One region of the Peribacillus sp. B2I2 genome, then DNA from elsewhere that is predicted to be linked to it. Evidence: predicted binding sites of a transcription regulator. Region 1 holds the regulator's gene; each other region holds the start of a gene.
The links. The regulator CtsR, encoded in region 1, represses protease genes until heat stress. The targets are predictions, from matches to a motif close to ATGGTCAATAAAGGTCAAACA.
Positions count from the first base shown of each region.

Region 1 (4,544 bases):
TATTTCCTTACTTCTTCCGATAACGGGATCCAAGCTTCCTTCCCGGGCAATCGCCGTTAAATCACGGGCAAGGCCATCCAGTGTCGGTGTGCTAGCATTTGAAGCAGCTGAACCTTGATGACCACCCGATTCATTGCTGCCCAAAAGTTGTAATACCTGTTGTCGGGCTTTATTTAAACTTACTCCCAGATTATTCAACACGCGGGCGGCTACACCTTCCCCTTCTCGTATCAGACCAAGAAGTACATGCTCTGTTCCAACATATGAATGACCTAATTTTCTCGCCTCATCCATGGAAAGCTCAATGACTTTCTTAGCTCTTGGGGTATAATGTATCGTTTGAGCCGTATCCTGTCCACGGCCAATTAAATTTTCCACTTCTTTCTGAATCTTATCCGGTCCCAATCCAAGAGCATATAACGCTTTGGCTGCAATGCCATCACCTTCTCGGACCAGGCCCAGTAAAATATGTTCCGTGCCAATATTGTTATGACCTAAACGGATTGCCTCTTCTTGGGCTAATGCTAATACTTTCTGGGCTCTTTCAGTAAAACGACCAAACATCATAGGGAATTCCTCCTTAAGAATTTTCGTTTTGAATAAAGTTGTAGACAATTCTCTAAGTAATGGCAGGTTCTTGCTCCATATCTATTCATGAATATTGGTACTCACCAAAGAGGATAATGACCTCTATGAGGAGGAAGATTCCGTGAAATTCAAGCGTTCTCGGATGAGTGCTGCTCTACGGATATCCCTTTCATGGGATTTTAAAGGGCCACCTGCATACTTTTGTAAAAATCCCGACTGTGTCAAAATCATCAACTCATTTAGAATGCTTTTAGAAATATTTTTTATATACCCAAGATCTATACCTAGCCTAACATCTGAGATACAGGTAGCAGCTTCCTTGGTCTCGATGATTCGAGCATTGGACAATATCCCATATGAACGGAAAACTCTATCTTCTAATTGTATGTGGGAAGTCCTCGCTAATGCATCCCGCGCTGACCGTTCCTGGGCTATGATTTGTTGCACTACACTTGTTAGATCTTCAACGATATCCCTCTCCGACTTTCCGAGAGTGATTTGATTAGAGATTTGAAAGATATTCCCTAACGCCTGACTGCCCTCTCCATAAATCCCTCGTACCACCAACCCCAATTGGTTGATAGCCGGTATGATATTATTCATTTGCTGAGTAAGGACCAGGCCTGGCAGATGCATCATGACTGAAGCCCTTAATCCTGTTCCCACATTAGTTGGACAACTAGTTAGGTATCCTCTTTCTTCATCATATGCATAGTCTATGGATTCTTCAATCCAATCGTCAAGAACATTTGCAATCTTTAAGGTTTCCTTTAGCTGCAACCCCGACATTAAACACTGAATACGGAGATGGTCCTCTTCGTTTATCATGATACTGATTTCTTCATTTTCCGAAAGGAGACATGCGCTTTTCGCTGATTCCTCAACTAAATGAGGGCTGATTAAATGTTTTTCAACGAGAACGCGCTTTTCCAGTGGCTGTAATTGGTCAATCTCTAGAAGTTCCAGTTTCCCAATCTCTGGAGTAACTTCCTCTTCAATTCTTTTTTTGACCAATTCAATTATTTTTTTAGCTTCTTCGTTAGAAAAGGAGGTTGGGAAGGTAAAGTCTTTGAAATTCCTGGCCAATCGAATCCTGGAACTCAATACAATATCGATCTCCGGCCCTTCGGCACTCATCCAGGAACTCAAGGCGTTTTCTACAAACTTTTCCAAGCTCATAATTCCTCGCCTCCCTCTTGTGCATCATACCTTTTTTCAAGGGAACGAACCTTATCTCTTACCTCTGCCGCTTTCTCAAACTCCTCTTGAATAATGTGGGTCTTTAAAACTTCTTTCAAATCCAAAATTTGCTTTCGAAGATATATGGTGCCACCAATCCTTTTTGGAATTTTCCCTATATGTGCTGTATTGCCGCTATGAACCCTTTTTAAAATAGGGTTTAACTGTTCATTGAATGTTTTATAACATTCGGCACAGCCAAACTTACCAATATGGACAAACTCTTTATAGGAACGATGACAATTCGGGCAACGCCTCTCTTCCGATTTGGGAAATGCATTTGCCTTTGTCTGTTGAATATTCGACTCCATATTCAACAATCCTGCTAATAAATTATTTATTGAAAAACCAGGTCCCCCTACATCCATGAACATCTCACCTTTTTCCTGAGCACATTTCTCACAAATCATGACTTCAGTCTTTTTTCCATTGATGATTTTGGTGAAGTGTAGGGTAGCATGCCTTTGATGACATTCTTGGCAAATCAACGTTCATCACCTCTGCCAGTTTCATTTATATTTTAAAGTAGTAAGCATCGCAGTTAAAATTCTTGCCCTAAGCTCATCGCGGTCAGGTAGGTCGATATAAATCACCGATCTATCTATGACACTCATCATAATCTTTGCTTCTCTTTCATTAATGACTTCCTCATTCATCAGCCGGGAAATTACTCCTTCAGCCATCGATTGAGTTACCCTAGAGCCAATAAGCGATAATAATTGGTTAATAAGTTGCACGGAATCCTGTGATTCCACTTTCATGATGCGTATATAACCGCCGCCTCCACGCTTACTCTCTACAACATAACCTCTCTCGATTGTAAACCGGGTATTGATTACGTAATTGATTTGAGAAGGAACACACTGAAATTTATCTGCTATTTCACTTCTTTTAATCTCTAAGATATCTTTTTGACTTATTTCCAGCACTTGCTTCAAATAAGTTTCGATAACATCAGATATGTTTCTCACTCAGCCTCCTCCATTCTGACTTTGACTATATTTGACTATTATTATACAAGGAAAAATGCATTTTGCAACTTAAACGCACTTTCTTTCTGTATTATCCATTTTCTCCAAATTATATGTAGTTACATACCCCGTTGAACATTAAAGTTGAAATATCTTACATAAATACCCTGAAAAGATAAATGCAAAACCTGCAATTTTTTCTTCTCCTCAAAGCTCCTTCACCTAAATTCAACCTTTTTCTCCAGCTCGTCCGTTCCCTCTAATGGTATTTTAACCAACAAATAGATCCAGCCCTATGCTGAACCTGGAGATAAAAAACCTATTCGTTAATTAGAATATCAAAAAAGACCAGCCAGAATGGCTGATCTTAGATATGGCTTGGCGGCGTCCTACTCTCACAGGGGGAAACCCCCAACTACCATCGGCGCTGAAGAGCTTAACTGCCGTGTTCGGAATGGGAACGGGTGTGACCTCTTCGCTATCGCCACCAAACAATAAAGGAACGTTGTTCCTTCAAAACTAGATAATAAGAAGGTATTTCATTTTTTAAAAAGCGTTGGTTAAGTCCTCGATCTATTAGTATCAGTCAGCTCCACATGTCGCCACGCTTCCACCTCTGACCTATCAACCTGATCATCTTTCAGGGATCTTACTAGCTTGCGCCATGGGAAATCTCATCTTGAGGGGGGCTTCATGCTTAGATGCTTTCAGCACTTATCCCGTCCGCACGTAGCTACCCAGCTATGCCTTTGGCAAGACAACTGGTACACCAGCGGTGCGTCCATCCCGGTCCTCTCGTACTAAGGACAGCTCCTCTCAAATTTCCTGCGCCCGCGACGGATAGGGACCGAACTGTCTCACGACGTTCTGAACCCAGCTCGCGTACCGCTTTAATGGGCGAACAGCCCAACCCTTGGGACCGACTACAGCCCCAGGATGCGATGAGCCGACATCGAGGTGCCAAACCTCCCCGTCGATGTGGACTCTTGGGGGAGATAAGCCTGTTATCCCCGGGGTAGCTTTTATCCGTTGAGCGATGGCCCTTCCATGCGGAACCACCGGATCACTAAGCCCGACTTTCGTCCCTGCTCGACTTGTAGGTCTCGCAGTCAAGCTCCCTTGTGCCTTTACACTCTACGAATGATTTCCAACCATTCTGAGGGAACCTTTGGGCGCCTCCGTTACTCTTTAGGAGGCGACCGCCCCAGTCAAACTGCCCACCTGACACTGTCTCCCACCCCGATAAGGGGCGCGGGTTAGAATTTCAATACAGCCAGGGTAGTATCCCACCAACGCCTCCACCGAAGCTAGCGCTCCGGCTTCTCAGGCTCCTACCTATCCTGTACAAGCTGTACCAAAATTCAATATCAGGCTGCAGTAAAGCTCCACGGGGTCTTTCCGTCCTGTCGCGGGTAACCTGCATCTTCACAGGTACTATAATTTCACCGAGTCTCTCGTTGAGACAGTGCCCAGATCGTTACACCTTTCGTGCGGGTCGGAACTTACCCGACAAGGAATTTCGCTACCTTAGGACCGTTATAGTTACGGCCGCCGTTTACTGGGGCTTCGGTTCAAAGCTTCGCTTGCGCTAACCTCTCCCCTTAACCTTCCAGCACCGGGCAGGTGTCAGCCCCTATACTTCGCCTTGCGGCTTCGCAGAGACCTGTGTTTTTGCTAAACAGTCGCCTGGGCCTATTCACTGCGGCTTTTCCGGGCTATTCACCCTAAAAAGCACCCCTTCTCCCG
Region 1 covers NZ_JBGCCB010000001.1:72,267-76,810, reverse strand. The annotation lists partial or broken gene clpC (ATP-dependent protease ATP-binding subunit ClpC) at 1-567, opposite strand, end outside; gene mcsB (protein-arginine kinase McsB) at 691-1,767, opposite strand; gene mcsA (protein-arginine kinase activator protein McsA) at 1,764-2,315, opposite strand; gene ABIE66_RS00410 (CtsR family transcriptional regulator) at 2,337-2,798, opposite strand; rRNA gene rrf (5S ribosomal RNA) at 3,175-3,290, opposite strand; rRNA gene ABIE66_RS00400 (23S ribosomal RNA) at 3,355-4,544, opposite strand, start outside.

Region 2 (4,544 bases), 5.1 Mb from region 1:
ACGATATCATCTTTCCATTCTACAACAGGGATCATCAAGCCGAATTTCTCAAGCAAATCATCATCGGTATGGATATCGATTTCCTTATATCCTATGCCTGACTCAAATTTCACTTCTTCAAGTATCTGCTTGGCCTTATCACATAATGGACATTTATCCCGACTATATAAAACAAACGCATTTGATTCCAAACCACTCATCCTTTTCAATCATATCTTTTTCGTTTAGATGAAGAAGGGATCCCTAATTGTTCCCGGTATTTGGCAACGGTTCGACGTGCGAGGATAATTCCATGCTCCTCTTTCAATCGTTCCGCCAAGTCTTGATCCGAAAGCGGCTTTTGTTTATTTTCACCATTGATGGCTGCCTGGAGGCTCTTTTTTGCTTGCATGCCCGACATATCCTCATCAAGGCCGACTGACTGTAAAGAAGTAGTGAAAAATATCCGCATCTCTATCGTGCCAAATGGCGTCTGCACGTATTTCCCTTTAACGGCCCGGCTTACTGTGGACTCATGTATACCAAGCTCATCGGCGACTTCCTTCATCGTCATCGGCTTCAAATAGTTCAAGCCATGATGAAAGCACGCCGGCTGTTTTTCGACGATGCATTGAATAACCTTCAGTATCGTTTCTTTTCTCTGTTGGATCCCTCTAGAGATCCATTGATACTCCTGCCACTTATCCTGGATAAACTTTTGCACTCCCTGGTCCTTATGGCTCTTCATTTGGTTTAAATACCCTTTATCCACATTAAGATTGGGAGAGTTGCCGTCATAATTCCCGACAAGCAGTATCCCATCACGAACTTCCACGACCACGTCCGGCACTATATAAGAAGGTTTTTCCTGAAAAAATAGTGAAGCTGGACGCGGGTTCAACGTCTGGACATAATCAAATACTTCTTGAATCTCCTTCATTGTAACACCAATTTTCTTACTTAAGTCTTTCCAACGCTTTTCAGCAAAATCGAGGAAATGGTTTTCTATGATCGATTCTGCCAGCTGATTCACCCCTTCTGCTTTTACCTGAAGCAAAAGGCACTCTTGGAGATTTCTTGCTGCAATTCCATGTGGCTCGAGTTGCTGTAAAATCGAAAGGCTCTCTTCCAACACGACTGAAGAAATTCCTGGAACACATATATCCTCCAGCTGAGTCCTTAAGTAACCGTTTTCATCAAGATTATGAATTAATAGCAGCATTGCCTTCTGCTGCTCACCGGAAAGTTGCTGGTGATTCACCTGGGACATGACATGCTGTTCAAGCGATAGAGTATCTTCACTGATCTGTTCAATCCAATAGTTGGCATCATACGTATTTTTAAGAGTACGTTTACCCTTTTTCCGGTCAAAGGTTGGCTGAAATAAAGCCGATGTTGGCTGATCTAGGGACAGTAATGGATTTTCCACCATTTTATTTTCTAAGAAAGCCGATAGCTCCTGTGAGGAGTATTGCAGCAATGTAATAGCCTGCATTAGCTCCTGGGTCATTGCCATCTTTAATGTTTGCTGTTGAAAAAGTCCTGCTTTCATATTCATACTCATCGATTCATCCCTCCCCCACTCCATTTTACATTATCAGGAGAAAATTCTACACAAAAACCCATGAAAACGCTTACGTTTTTTTCTGAATAGTGTATTTGTTTTAAATACTATATGTTAGAAATGCAATTTTCACAACTACTTTTATTGAAAAATCACCATTTTTCAAAGGTGTGGGCGAATATTTTCCAAAGAAAGCTGACATAGCAAGATTCGATGGAATTTTACGGAAATCGAGTAAATCCATCAAAAACCGCAAGAACCCAATTGATGCGACCTTTTAAAAATGGCCAATAAAAAATCCCCCACTTTATTAAGCAGAAGATTGGTAATGCCCTCGGCAGGAATCGAACCTGCATTTCAAGCTTCGGAGGCTTGCGTTCTATCCGTTGCACTACGAGGGCGTAATAGAAAATATTTTTTCGACAGACTTCATTATATGATAGAATCCCATCCTTTGCAAGGGTTATCAGGTTTAAAACTTCGCCTTTTGGGTATTATGGGTAATGTGGAAATTCATCCCTGTGCGGCATAATATATAAAGCAATCTATCAGGAAGGAGCCTTGGCCAGAAAATTGTCGAACAAATTATCCATTATAGGGTTTGTTTTGTTTGACCTAAATTGACCAAAAAGTGTATCATACATACATAAAGAATTTAAATGATTCTCTTAATCGAAGGAGGAAATGAACATGAATTTAATTCCTACAGTTATCGAACAAACAAGTCGTGGGGAGCGTGCCTACGATATTTACTCCCGTTTATTAAAAGACCGGATCATTATGCTAGGAAGTGCAATTGACGATAATGTTTCCAACTCAATTGTAGCTCAATTACTATTTTTAGAAGCAGAAAATCCTGAAAAAGATATCACTCTATATATCAACAGCCCCGGTGGAAGCATCACTTCCGGTATGGCCATTTACGATACTATGCAATATATCAAACCTAATGTATCCACTGTATGCATCGGTATGGCTGCTTCCATGGGTGCATTCCTATTGGCAGCTGGTGAAAAAGGCAAACGTTATGCGTTGCCAAACAGTGAAGTCATGATTCACCAACCACTTGGAGGAGCTCAAGGTCAAGCTACTGAAATTGAAATTGCAGCCCGCCGTATCCTTCACTTGAAAGATAAACTGAACCAAATATTAGCAGAACGTACTGGTCAACCTATTGAAGTCCTTCAAAGAGATACGGAGCGTGATAACTTCATGACTTCCGAAAGGGCTCTTGAATATGGATTGATTGACAAAGTAATCACACGCAGCGCTCTTGATGATAAAAAAGACTCTAAATAATAATTATTATACAAAAAGGCTCCGGAAGTCGTCTTAAGCGACTTTCGGAGCTTTTTTCTTAATCTGAAGAATATAAAAGAAAAGGATGCACTTTTAGGCATCCTCTTCTTTTAACCCTCTTGCTGAACGAACTCTTCCAATGCCTCTAATGCTTCTTTTTCATCGCGTCCTTCGACGATTAACTTCACGGACACGCCAGAACTGATGGCAAGGCTCATTAATCCCATTATACTTTTTGCATTCACTTTCTTTCCTTCTTTTTCAAGAAAAACATCTGAATGAAAGCGGTTAGCTTCTTGTACAAAAAGAGCCGCCGGCCGGGCTTGTAATCCCGTTTTCAATTTTACCTCAACTTGTTTTTCCACCATCTTGATCTCCCCTGTTAGCTTTATTTTTTCGCAGAAATAGCCTCTCCCCCACGGAGCCTGTCAGCTATTTCATCAATCTTTCGCAATCTGTGATTAATTCCGGACTTACTGATGTTTCCTCCGGATACCATTTCTCCAAGTTCCTTTAAGGTTATATCCTGAAATGCTATCCTAAGCTCCGCAATTTCCCGAAGCTTATCCGGTAAAATGCTTAGTCCCACCGTATCCTCAATGTAATGGATATTTTCAACCTGGCGCAATGAGGCACCAATCGTTTTGTTCAAATTGGCTGTTTCACAATTCACAAGTCGATTCACTGAATTACGCATATCACGGACAATCCGTACATCCTCGAACCTTAATAAAGCTGAATGGGCACCAACTATACTTAAAAACTCGGCAATCTTTTCGGCTTCTTTCAAATAAATGATGTACCCTTTTTTGCGTTCAAGTGTCTTGGCCTTCAAGCCAAACTTATTCATTAGCTCACAAAGGGCATCATTGTGCTCTTTATAAAGTGAGAAAATCTCAAGGTGATAGGAAGACGTTTCCGGATTGTTTACCGAACCCCCCGCAAGAAATGCACCTCTTAGGTATGAACGCTTACAGCATTTCTTCCCAACAATAGTATCGGATATGGCATGGAGAATTTCAAAGCCATCGCCTAAAATTTCCAAATCGGTTAAAATCCGCTGCCCTCCTGATGACATCCTGACAATATAAACATTATTCTTTTTAAGCTTCATCTTTTTACGGACCAAAAGCTCGACCTGGACCTCATAACTTTTTTTCAGCAGCGTATATATCCTTCTGGCAATCGCAGCATTTTCAGTTTGAATATCCACAACAAGCTTCCGATTAGAAAATGAAAGGGATCCGTTCATCCGGATAAGCGCACACAATTCCGCTTTTCCGCAGCAATCCTTTCCCTCTAATGTAGTAAGCTCTTTTTTAGTTTCTGAAGCAAAAGACATCCATTTCACCCCCAATCGAACGCAGGTAATCTATTTTTATCATTCAAAAAACCGTCCCCGCTTATATCTACGGAACTATGTTGCTTTTTGTTTCATTTACAAGCATATTATAAAGCAAATCCGCCACTTTTTTCGTGTCATGGCGTATTACATTCCCTTCATAGCTGAAAATGCGTTCTTGTATGATCTCAAGACCCATTCTTTTCAAACTTTCCACATCATACATAACCGGTTTAGCATATTCAGCTTGATAACGTTGCTGAATTTCGGTTGGTATTTCTTCATTATTAACAAGTATCCTGTCAATATATGCATTCCCCATATGGTCATATATAGCTTTTATATGATCGCTCGCACTAT
Region 2 covers NZ_JBGCCB010000001.1:5,208,987-5,213,530, forward strand. The annotation lists gene ABIE66_RS26045 (glutaredoxin family protein) at 1-200, opposite strand, end outside; gene rpoN (RNA polymerase factor sigma-54) at 206-1,543, opposite strand; tRNA gene ABIE66_RS26055 (tRNA-Arg) at 1,873-1,944, opposite strand; gene clpP (ATP-dependent Clp endopeptidase proteolytic subunit ClpP) at 2,234-2,842, shown strand; gene ABIE66_RS26065 (HPr family phosphocarrier protein) at 2,953-3,210, opposite strand; gene whiA (DNA-binding protein WhiA) at 3,231-4,184, opposite strand; gene ABIE66_RS26075 (gluconeogenesis factor YvcK family protein) at 4,252-4,544, opposite strand, start outside.
Region 2: the regulator CtsR is predicted to act here: its motif matches at 2,151-2,171, upstream of clpP (ATP-dependent Clp endopeptidase proteolytic subunit ClpP).

Region 3 (4,544 bases), 2.8 Mb from region 1:
TTTTAACAGGATTTTTTTGTATTTATAATCAAGGGTGAATCTTCCCCTATGCTATGATTCCACAGATATTCCCCTTCAAAACATCGGATTATGTTGAAAATTCAGAAATCTATTATTGGATTTGTTAGTTTAAATAACCAAATGCAACAACATAGTCATTCACGTTACTGACTGGACCTTTTTTTTGTCCTTTTGAATGCCCATACCTAAAAAAGAAAAAAATGCCTCCATAACAGTTTTACGGTCTTGGAGGCATTTCTAGTACTCTTTATGGTGTTTTAATAATTTTCACAGAAGTATCTTCAACTATTGCAGTGAAGTTCTTAACGTCAGGTTGCTCAAAGATAAAGTCAGTGATGCCGTCTTCGAGTTGTTCTTGAAGTACACGGCGGAGCGGTCTCGCCCCGAAAGTTGGATGATACCCGAGTTCAATCAGTTTTTGTTTTGCTTCAGAAGTTACACTTAAAGTTAAACCATTTGCAGCAAGTGTTTCGTCAAGCTCTTCAATCATGATATCAACGATTTGCAGAAGATCTTCTTTCTTCAATGCCGAAAATTCAATGATGCTATCGAATCTGTTCAAGAATTCCGGTTTGAAGAAATTGCCCAATGATTGAAGGATGGAAGCCTCTTCTACAGCAGTACTTGTACCGAATCCCATTACTTTTTGTTTTTCTCCGACTCCAGCGTTACTCGTCATGATGATCACGGTATCTTTAAAAGCTACGGTCCGGCCTTGACTGTCCGTTAACCGGCCATCTTCCATGATTTGCAGGAACATATGCATTACATCTGGATGAGCTTTTTCTATTTCATCCAATAAGATAATACTGTAAGGTTTGCGGCGAACTTTTTCAGTCAATTGCCCTGCTTCCTCATGGCCTACGTATCCAGGCGGAGAACCGATTAATTTAGAAACACTATGTTTCTCCATGAATTCACTCATGTCAAGACGAATCATCGCTTCCTTGTCCCCGAACAATTCCTCAGCAAGAGTTTTCGCCAATTCGGTTTTACCGACACCTGTTGGACCTACGAAAAGGAAAGAACCGGTTGGACGGTTTTTGGATTTTAATCCGGCACGGCTCCTTCGGACGGCTTTAGAAACCTTTTTGACAGCCTCTTCCTGCCCGATGACTTTTTTCATAAGTTCGTCTTGAAGATGAACCATTCTTTCCTGCTCATCTTCTTGCAGCTTGCCTACAGGTATACCAGTCTTTTGTTCGATGATTTTTTGAATGTCCTCAACGGAAACGGTTGGCTTAATAGTATTTTCTCCAGCCTGCAAAGATTTTTCCAGTCTTTCTTCTTCATCACGAAGGACGGCAGCCTTTTCGTAGGCTTCTTCTTTTAAGGCCATTTCTTTTTCTTTATAGATTTGCGCCAAGCGCTCTTTCATATTTTCTACCTGGCCGTCTTCTATGGTCAAGTTCAATTTGGAACCCGCTTCATCCATCAAGTCTATTGCCTTGTCCGGCAAGAAACGATCTTGAATGTAACGGTTCGAGAGTTCAACAGCCGCTTTTAGCGCTTCTTCACTATATGTGACTCCATGATAGGATTCATAACTATCTTTTAAACCCTGTAAGATGACCAATGCCTCAGCTGTTGTCGGCTCATTAACCTGTACAGGCTGGAAGCGTCTTTCAAGAGCACCATCTTTTTCAATTGTCCTATATTCGGATAAAGTGGTGGCTCCGACAAGCTGAAGTTCGCCACGTGCAAGTGCTGGTTTCAAGATATTTCCTGCATCCATTGATCCTTCGGCTGAACCCGCCCCAACCAGTTGATGAATTTCATCGATGAATAAAATGACATTTTTTCTTTCCTGTAATTCACTGATCAATTGCTTCATTCGTTCTTCGAATTGACCTCTAATTCCAGTATTCGAAACAAGGGACGCGACATCAAGCATATATACCAGCTTATTACGTAATTTACCAGGCACTGAACCCTCAGCAATAGCTAAAGCCAGACCTTCAGCTATGGCTGTTTTACCGACTCCAGGTTCACCAATTAAAACTGGATTATTTTTATTGCGTCTATTAAGGACTTCGATGACACGTTTGATTTCTTCATCTCTTCCGATTACCGGATCAATCAGTCCTGCTTTAGCTACATCAGTCAGATTACGGCCATACTCTTCAAGCAAACCTTCACCCTCGTCTTGTTCGAAGGAATCCGGTTTAGGAACTTCATTATAATTAAATGGATTGAATGAGTTTAGGGATCCGTTATACGGGAATTTCCCTGAATCCATTCCCCCCATTGCTGCACCCAGTTTATTTCGCTCTTCTTTATAACAAGTGGAGCACAGTTTCACATCATGCTCCTGACCATTCATATTTAGATGAACTTGAATATTAGCTTGGTTTACATGGCATTTTTCACAAAACATGTAGTACTCCTCCTTTAAAAATATTAAACTCAATAAAATCTTTGACCTTCTTTGACTTTCTGACTTTATTATACATTGACCTTCTTTGACTTTCAATAATTTTGTCTGTAAATTTTTTTGGAAACAAATTATAAATTCCCTCCAATTAGTTTGCTAATCATATTAAACTATCTATTTATAGTCAAATAAAAAGATTCTATGCCCCTAACATTTTCAATTATTATTGATTACCCATTTCAGCACGCACATAACCAATAAACCACCACTCACTTACTCTTTTTGAAAGAAAAAACTTACGTTAAACAATCATCTGACTCATCCATTCTTATTTTTTAAAACAAAAAAAGAGACTTCATTAAGTCTCTTAGTATTTTATATTAAGTTTATTTTCTTCTATTATATACGTTTGGCACCAATATACTTTGGCTTCCAATAACTATTATTGGTTTTGGCGTATGACACTCCTTTAGATGATGAAGAGTGTATGAATTCATTGTTCCCTATGTAAATAGCCACGTGTGTAGGTTTTTTCGCTTTGTTTGGCGCAAAAAACATTAAGTCACCTTTTTGTAAAGTCTTAACTTTCTTTCCTTTTTTATATATATCGGCAGCCGTCCTAGGTAAATTCTTACCAGCCTTTTGATATGAATATTTCACTAAGCCGGAGCAATCAAAACCTGAAGTAGAAATGCCACCCGTTTTATATTTTGTACCTAATTCACTTTTTGCCACTTTAATCGCTTTAGTATGATATGAAGCAGCTTCAACTTGTTCCCCTGTAAAAGATACGGTTCCAAGCATAATAGCCAATGACAATCCGACGACAATTTTCTTAAACAAATTATTTACCCCCTGATGTGATTTGCTAAACCTAATATACTAGAAAAGGCATATCATTCGCATCACAGGATCTTTACAATTATGTTACATTTAGTAGATATAGGAAGAATGACCATATAAAAGATAAAAATAAGTCGAAACAGGCATCCTTCATTCACCTTATTGTCAACGCACTTTTACTTTTCCTCATAGAAAAAACAGTAGTAAGAAAACCACTGTCCAGTTTAACGACAAAAGGAGTTTCGGAATGCTCTCACCCCGAACCATGATTTAAATGAAAATTTTATTATCCTTCATGTTCTTTACTTTATTATACGTATGGAACCCTCTCTAGATTGAAGAAATTTGCGACACTCCTGCCGAATAACTGGCTAGCCGAGACCCCACAGGCGTTTGCGGCGAGGAGGCTCGGCAGACAGTCGGCGGAAAGGGAGCGGATTTCTGAAATCAACTGGAACTTTTTTCAAAAGAAAAAATTGAAGGTAAACTGGTTCTTCTCCAATTTGTCTATAGTCTGAACAGCGGTAAGAAAGCCACTGTCAAAATTCTTTTGAGAAAAATGGAAGAAATAACTTTACCCCACGTTTATTAAAAGGTAAAAACTTCATATCTGCAATTAAATGACTTATGTATCCTAAAACACAAGTAGTTAAAATCCCATCAATCCCCATGAATTCTTCGAATTGAAAGGCAATGATGCCAAAGAAGACGATTCCGGCAATCGAATGGGTGTAACTTCTATGCGGTGTAAAGGATGCTAGGATAATATAGACGCCCAACAGCCATAACCAGTTTTCCTGCCAAGATAATCCCCCGCCTAATACAGCTAACCCAGTCAGGGTCAGCATATGCCTTTGTGTAATGAAAGATGAAATAATGATGATTCCGATTCCTGCCCCTACTCCAATCCACTTTTCAGTTTCAGAACCTTCCAAAACACAATAAAGGATCATTAAAATCCCAATCGTTTGTGCTAACGTTCGGATAAACTTATGTGAAAAGGTAATCCTATTACTTAACTTTCCATCAATATCCATATCGGGCATAAGGCCTGAAACGCCCCCAATCCCAACCAAGAATAAAGTGGTGGTTGGATCTGTTTGAAGTGTGTTAGCCGTCAAGAATCCAACCGATGCCCCTAATGCCATGTGTGCTGTACCGTTCACTGTCTCTCTCCTGTCCCTCTAAGAAGTAATCTCGCTCCCAAGAAACGAATGTTTGTTCGAATCCCTGCATTCTAACTATACAATATTTTTGAAGGAATTTCTTTAATTCTTTTAAAAAACCCGATCAATCATTATTACAG
Region 3 covers NZ_JBGCCB010000001.1:2,835,857-2,840,400, forward strand. The annotation lists gene ABIE66_RS14030 (ATP-dependent Clp protease ATP-binding subunit) at 269-2,398, opposite strand; gene ABIE66_RS14035 (C40 family peptidase) at 2,795-3,238, opposite strand; gene ABIE66_RS14040 (metal-dependent hydrolase) at 3,778-4,404, opposite strand.
Region 3: the regulator CtsR is predicted to act here: its motif matches at 2,437-2,457, upstream of ABIE66_RS14030 (ATP-dependent Clp protease ATP-binding subunit).